Regions from separate parts of the Streptomyces sp. NPDC005752 genome, predicted to be linked through region 2. Evidence: riboswitches for the same ligand, from Rfam matches in the RefSeq annotation. Region 2 holds a riboswitch; the other holds the start of a gene.
The links. A riboswitch is a leader RNA that binds a small molecule or an ion and turns the genes downstream of it on or off. The one in region 2 is predicted to bind glycine.

Region 1: it holds a riboswitch for glycine, as region 2 does, so the genes downstream of both, gcvP (aminomethyl-transferring glycine dehydrogenase) here and gcvT (glycine cleavage system aminomethyltransferase GcvT) in region 2, are expected to answer to the same signal.

What each region holds. Positions count from the first base shown of each region.
Region 1 is NZ_JBEXYB010000013.1:166,687-170,327, forward strand. It holds gene gcvP (aminomethyl-transferring glycine dehydrogenase) at 1-1,336, opposite strand, end outside; glycine riboswitch at 1,529-1,624, opposite strand; gene ABZ441_RS13915 (PRC-barrel domain-containing protein) at 1,758-2,132, shown strand; gene ABZ441_RS13920 (DNA polymerase IV) at 2,051-3,517, opposite strand; gene ABZ441_RS13925 (MerR family transcriptional regulator) at 3,587-3,641, opposite strand, start outside.
Region 2 is NZ_JBEXYB010000001.1:285,797-289,437, forward strand. It holds gene glyA (serine hydroxymethyltransferase) at 1-361, opposite strand, end outside; gene gcvH (glycine cleavage system protein GcvH) at 380-757, opposite strand; gene gcvT (glycine cleavage system aminomethyltransferase GcvT) at 860-1,987, opposite strand; glycine riboswitch at 2,154-2,251, opposite strand; gene ABZ441_RS01280 (AAA family ATPase) at 2,424-3,113, shown strand; gene ABZ441_RS01285 (enhanced serine sensitivity protein SseB) at 3,321-3,641, shown strand, end outside.

The sequences.
Region 1 (3,641 bases), on a different contig from region 2:
CCGCCCAGACGGCGGCGATCCGGGCACGGGTGGTCGTCTCGTCGCAGGCGACGGAGACGTGGTCGGCGTCGACGAGGCGCAGGTTCACGCCGCGCTCACGGGCGCCGGCGACCACGTCCGCCGCCCCACCGGGCACCCGGACGGTGAGCGTGTCGAAGTAGGCGTCGTGCACGACCTCGGCCCCGGCGGCCCGCAGCCCCTCGGCGAGGATCACGGCGAAGCGGTGGGTGCGCCGCGCGATCGTCCGCAGGCCCTCGGGCCCGTGGTAGACCGCGTACATGCCGGCCATGACGGCGAGCAGCACCTGGGCGGTACAGATGTTGCTGGTGGCCTTCTCCCGGCGGATGTGCTGTTCACGGGTCTGCAGCGCCAGCCGGTAGGCCTTGTCGCCGTCCGCGTCGACGGAGACACCGACGAGGCGGCCGGGCAGGCTGCGGGCGAACTTCTCGCGCACGGCCATGAAGCCGGCGTGCGGTCCGCCGAAGCCCATCGGGACACCGAAGCGCTGTGTGGTGCCCACGGCGATGTCCGCGCCCAGCTCGCCGGGCGAGGTGAGCAGCGTCAGGGCCAGCAGGTCGGCGGCGACGGAGACGATCGCGCCCAGTCCGTGCGCCTGCTCGATGACGGGCTTGATGTCCCGTACGGCACCGGAGGCACCCGGGTACTGGAGCAGCACGCCGAAGACGCCGCGTTCGGCGACCTCCGCCGGGATGCCCTCGCTGAGGTCGGCGACGACGACCTCGACACCGGTCGGCTCGGCGCGGGTTCCGATCACGGCGATGGTCTGCGGCAGCGTGTCGGCGTCGACCAGGAAGACGCCGCCCTTGACCTTGCCGACCCGTCGTGCCAGCGCCATCGCCTCGGCCGCGGCCGTGCCCTCGTCGAGCAGCGAGGCACCCGAGGTCGGCAGTCCGGTGAGGTCGGCGACCATCGTCTGGAAGTTGAGAAGGGCCTCGAGCCGCCCCTGGGAGATCTCCGGCTGGTACGGCGTGTAGGCGGTGTACCAGGCGGGGTTCTCCATGACGTTGCGCAGGATCACCGGCGGGGTGAACGTCCCGTAGTAGCCGAGCCCGATCATCGGTGCGAGCACCTGGTTGCGGTCGGCGAGGCTGCGCAGCTCGGCCAGGACCTCTGCCTCGGTGCGGGCCTCGGGGAGGTTCAGCGCCTCGGCGCTCCTGATCACGTCGGGCACGGCGGCCGCGGTGAGCTCGTCGAGGGAGCCGTAGCCGACCTGGGCGAGCATCTTCGCCTGAGCCCCGGCATCGGGCCCGATGTGGCGGTGCTCGAACGGAATGCCCTGCTCCAGCTGGGAGAGCGGAGTGCGACGGGGGGTCATGTTGGAGGCCTCCTGGTCTGTCACGACCTGCGAGGGGCACCACGGCGTGGCTGCCCGGACGGCCTCCCCCTCTGTCATCTGACCTGAGAGCTTCACCGGCACGCCGAGGGCATACCGGTTTTCACCGTCGGTGAGGGCGGTGCCCGTCGCGGCACGCTGCCGTACGGATCCCGCCCTGCTTTCCAGAGTGACCTCGTCCGTGCGGTACAGGGGCCTGAGAGATTCCGGGGAGGAGTTGCTCCTTCGGCGCCTCCGGACCACTCCGGAGAACTCTCCCGCACAGGGTCAGCAGCCGTGTTCCAGCCTACCAGCGGGGTGGGCGCCGGCCGTCTCGAGTGGCCGACGGCCCGGATCTGGCCTTTCGTAGTGCCTGTGGAGCAGCCGCGACCACTTCATGGAGTCGTGACCAGTGGGAGGCGCCGTGCAGACCGACATCGATCCGCGCAGCCTGATCGGCCGCAAGGCCTTCGACCGTCAAGGTGCCAAGATCGGAACGGTGGACGAGGTCTATCTCGACGATGCCACCGGGGTGCCCGAGTGGGCCGCCGTACGCACCGGCCTGTTCACCAGGGACGCGTTCGTCCCTCTGGAGCCGAGCGAGTTCGTCGACGGTGCCCTGCTGATCCCCTTCGACAGGTCGCTGATCAAGGACGCGCCCGACTTCGGCGTGGGCCGCCACCTGTCTCCCGAGCAGGAACTGCAGCTCTACCGCCACTACGGGCTCGACTCGTCCTCCTCCTCCGCCGGCACAGGCCCCGACAGGGACTTCGGCAAGCTGGCCGGCCACGAGGAGTAGTCCGCCGGGTCCCGGACCAGTGGCAGGGGGTCGGCGGGCCTCAGCGCCGGATCGCCGACGAGGAACGTGCGCACCCGGCCGGGGGGCGTCCACGGTTCCTCGAAGCGCACGGTGACACGGCCGACGCCGCTGCCCTGCACCCAGCCGTGGCCGTGGACGTCGTGCCGTACGTCGTGTCCGGCCTGCCATCGCCGCAGGGCAGGCTGTTCCCCGCTCCCCCGGGCCTCCGCTCCCGCCGCTTCGTCCGGCGCCCCGCCCCGCCCGTCGGTGGCGGCGTCGGCGGCCGCGGACTCCTCGGCCGCGTGCTCCGCGTCGGCAGCCTGCGCGAAGAGATCCTCCTGCGTGAAGTCCGCCAGCCCGGTGACACCGACTCCGAGCAGCCGCACCCCGCCGGTCGTGTCCACCGCCTCCAGGAGCCGCGCTGCCGCCTCCCTGACCACCGTGGGGTCATCTGTGGGGCCACGCAGCGTCTCGGACCTGGTGAGGGTCGAGAAGTCGTAGCGGCGCACCTTGAGGACGACCGTGCGCCCGGACCGCCCCGCGTTCCGCAGCCGCTGCACACAGCGGTCCGCCAGGCGCTCCACCTCCGTCCTGACGCGCACCCGGTCGTGCAGGTCGACGTCGAAGGTGTCCTCGACCGACACCGACTTGGCGTCCCGCTCGGCGACGACGGGACGATCGTCGTAGCCACGCGCCATACGGTGGAGCGCCACTCCGTGCGCCTTGCCCAGCAGCCTCACGAGCTCCGCCTCTCCGGCCTCCGCCAGGTGGCTGACGACGGTCATCCCGGCACGCCGGAGATGGTCGCCCGTGGCGGGCCCCACACCCGGGAGGGTGCGCACGGACATGGGTGCCAGGAGCTCACGCTCGGTGCCGGGCTCGATCAGCAGCAGCCCGTCGGGCTTCGCCTCCTCGGAGGCGATCTTGGCCAGCATCTTGGAGCCGGCCAGACCCACCGAACCGCTCAGCCCGGTGACACCCCGGATCACGGTGCGCAGTTGCTCACCGACCAGACGGGCGGACGCCGAGTCGTCGGCGACCCCGCCCGCCTCCAGATCGACGAAGGCCTCGTCCAGGCTGAGTGGCTCGACGAGCGGAGACAGCCGCCCGAGCAGCTCCATCACCTGGTCGCTCACCGTCCGGTAGAGCGCGAAACGCGGGACCAGATACGCAGCGTTGGGCGCGAGCCGCCTCGCCTGCGCCATGGGCATCGCCGAGTGCACGCCGAGACGCCTCGCCTCGTACGAAGCGGTGGCGACCACGCCGCGCATCCCGAGACCACCGACGACCACCGGCTTGCCGCGCAGGCTGGGCTTCGCCGCCTGCTCCGCAGAGGCGTAGAAGGCATCCATGTCCAGATGCAGGATGGTCGGTGCGGCTCTCACACCGACCGATGCTGCCCTACGCCACTGACAACCGCGCTGCCCGGCACCCGCGCCGCACCGCCCGGGGGCTCAGACCGCGCGGTTGCGCCGGCGCGCCAGTTCGTCGGCGGGGTTGTTGCCGATC
Region 2 (3,641 bases):
GGTTGAGACCCATGATCGTCTCGCCCGGCTTCAGCAGCGCGAACATCGCGGCGGCGTTGGCCTGCGCCCCGGAGTGCGGCTGGACGTTCGCGGCCTCGGCGCCGAAGAGCGCCTTGACGCGGTCGATCGCGATCTGCTCGACCACGTCGACGTGCTCGCAGCCACCGTAGTAGCGGCGGCCGGGGTAGCCCTCGGCGTACTTGTTGGTGAGGACGGAGCCCTGCGCCTCCATGACCGCGACCGGAGCGAAGTTCTCCGAGGCGATCATCTCGAGGGTGGACTGCTGGCGGTGGAGCTCGGCGTCGACGGCTGCGGCGACGTCCGGGTCCAGCTCGTGGAGGGAGGAGTTGAGAAGCGACATCAGTGGGCCCCTAAGGTCTCAGTTGCCGGAGAACGCGGTGTACTCGTCGGCGGAGAGCAGGTCGTCCGGCTCCTCCGCGACGCGTACCTTGAACAGCCAGCCGCCCTCGAAGGGGGCGGAGTTCACCAGCGACGGGTCGTCCACGACGTCCTGGTTGGCCGCGGTCACCTCGCCGGTCACCGGCGAGTACAGGTCGCTGACCGACTTGGTCGACTCCAGCTCACCGCAGGTCTCGCCCGCGGTCACCGTGTCACCGACCTCCGGGAGCTGGGCGTAGACGACGTCGCCGAGCGCGTTGGCCGCGTACTCGGTGATGCCGATCGTCGCCACGCCGTCCTCGAGGGCGGACAGCCACTCGTGCTCCTTGCTGTACCGCAGCTGCTGGGGGTTGCTCATGACCTGAATTCTCCTGTACGCGGGGGAGTGCTGATGAACGGTGGTCTTACGGTGTGAGACACGAATGCGTCACGTGCGCGGCGCGCCGTGTCGCGTACGGCGTCACTTGCGGCGCTTGTAGAACGGCAGCGCCACGACCTCGTACGGCTCGTGCGTGCCCCGGATGTCGATCCCGACACCCTCGGCGCCGGGTGCGGCGTGCGCCGCGTCCACGTACGCCATGGCGATCGGCTTGCCCAGCGTGGGCGAGGGGGCACCGGAGGTGACCTCGCCGACGACCTCACCGCCGACGACGACGGAGAAGCCCGCGCGCGGCACCCGGCGGCCCTCGGCGATCAGGCCGACGAGCTTGCGGGGCGGGGCCGCCTCGGCACGGTCCGCGGCGGCGGACAGCGCCTCGCGGCCGACGAAGTCGCCCTCCTTCTCGAACTTCACGACCCTTCCCAGACCCGCGTCGAAGGGCGTCAGCGCGGTGGTCAGCTCGTGCCCGTACAGCGGCATGCCCGCCTCGAGGCGGAGCGTGTCGCGGCAGGAGAGCCCGCAGGGGATCAGGCCGTACGGCGCGCCGGCCTCGGTCAGGGCCTTCCACAGCTGCTCGGCGTGGCCGGGGGCGACGAAGAGCTCGAAACCGTCCTCGCCGGTGTAGCCCGTACGGGCGATCAGTGCCGGGACACCGGCGACCGTTCCGGGGAGCCCGGCGTAGTACTTCAGTCCGTCCAGGTCGGCGTCCGTGACCGACTTCAGTACGGCAGGGGAGTCGGGGCCCTGGACGGCGATCAGCGCGTACGCGTCACGGTCGTCCCGCACCTCGGCGTCGAAGCCGCCGGCGCGGGCGGTGAGGGTGTCCAGGACGAGCTGGGCGTTGCCGGCGTTGGCCACCACCATGTACTCGGTGTCCGCCAGGCGGTAGACGATCAGGTCGTCCAGAATCCCGCCGTCCTCGGCGACGATCATCGTGTAGCGGGCCCTGCCCTCGCCGACGGTCGCGATGTTGCCGACCAGCGCGTAGCTCAGGAAGGCCGCGGCCTGCGGGCCCGTGACGGTGATCTCGCCCATGTGCGACAGGTCGAAGAGGCCGGCCCGGGTGCGCACGGCGTTGTGCTCGTCGCGCTCGCTGGCGTACCGCAGCGGCATGTCCCAGCCGGCGAAGTCGGTCATGGTGGCGCCCAGCGACCGGTGCAGGGCGTCGAGTGCGGTGAGACGGGGGGCGGTGCTCGGGGCAGTGCTCATGGACATGGCTCCAGGGCATGACGACAGAGGGCTGATCCCTCCCCATCTGTCATCGGAACCTGAGAGGTTCGCCGAGAGCCCCTGAAAGGGTCCTGACCGGGGTACCCCGTCAGGGTCGGCTTGCACCTTGGGTGGAGCCGCACAGCGGCCCGCTTTTCAGATATGCCTCATCCACGCGGTACGGGGCCTGAGAGATTCAAGGGAGGAACTTGCTCCTTCGGCGCCCGGCGCACACGGTGTCCGGGACTCTCCCGCGCGGATTCAAACGGCCGGTATGCAGTTGGCGGGGTCATCATCGCACGCATTGGAGGAGAGTGGGGTGTCCCGGCCCCACCGGTGCCGGGCCCGACACGTGCGGACGGAAACGGTTGTGCCGCATTGCCTTTTCTTTACACTTCTCGGGCAGGTCAGTGGGTGACTCGGCAGGGGGAAGGCGATGACGTTGCAGCGTTACGCGACTACCGCGGGGGCGGCGAGCGGTGCGATGCCTCAGCAGCCGGGCGTCCCCGCCCGGGAGACGACGGGTGGAGACGCTCCAGCGGTGCGTGATCTGCGGGGCGGAGGCGGCCGCGGTCCGGACGGCCTGGACTTCGCGGCGGGGGACGTGGTGGTGGTCTCCGGGCTCCCCGGCAGCGGGAAGTCCACGCTGATCCGGCGCGCGGTCCAGGAGCACGCGATCGACTCCCAGGACACCAGGGACCGCTGGGCGGCAGCCCTGCCCGGATTACTCCCGTACGCCGTCTACCGGCCCCTGGTGCGCGCCGCGCACTACGCCGGGCTGTGGCAGGCCCTGCGGTCGGGCGTATCCGTCGTCGTGCACGACTGCGGCACGCAGGCCTGGGTGCGGCGCTGGCTGGCGCGTGAGGCCCGGCGCCGGGGCAGCGCCCTCCACCTCCTCCTGCTCGACGTCCCCCCCGGGGTGGCCAGGCAGGGACAGCGCGAGCGGGGGCGCGGCGTGTCCGGATACGCGTTCGCCAGGCACAGGCGCGCGGTCGGCCGGCTGCTGCGCGACACCGAGAGCGGTCTGCTCCCGCCGGGATGCTCCTCGGCGGTGCTGCTCGACCGGGACACGGCGACGGCGATCGTACGGATCTCGTTCCCGGAGGCACGGCCGCCGGGGGAGTAGCTCCGTACGGGTGGTGCGGGCGGCCGAGCGGCGGTGCGGCGGGCGTCACCGTTCGCATACGCACAGTTCGCGCCCCCGTGGCCGGCTGTCCGGAATCTGGACGGTCCGGTGGGCCCGGACGCCGCTCCCGCCTGCGGAACTGCCCTCGTGGCGCGAGCCGGTCTAAGGTTTCTGCCGCACAGCATGGCGAGAAAGGGACACAGACACGTGGACATTCCGGCTCAGGCGCAGGCACCGTCGTATCCGTCCCAGGGATGGCCGGCCAACGAGTTCGAGGAAGTGCTCAGCGCCTCGCTCGGCGTGCCGGGAGCGGGCGCGCGGCTGGTCGAGGTGCTCGGCCGCAGCCATGTCTGGGTACCCCTGCCGAACGGCGGGGGCCCCGACAGCGCGGACCTCGACCTGCCGACGGTCGACATCGACGGCGGCGCGTACGTCCCCGTGTTCAGCTCGGAGGCGCAGTTCCTCCAGTGTGTCGGCTCCCACCTCTCCTTCACCGTCGCGCCCGCCCGCGAGTTCGCCCGCGGTCTG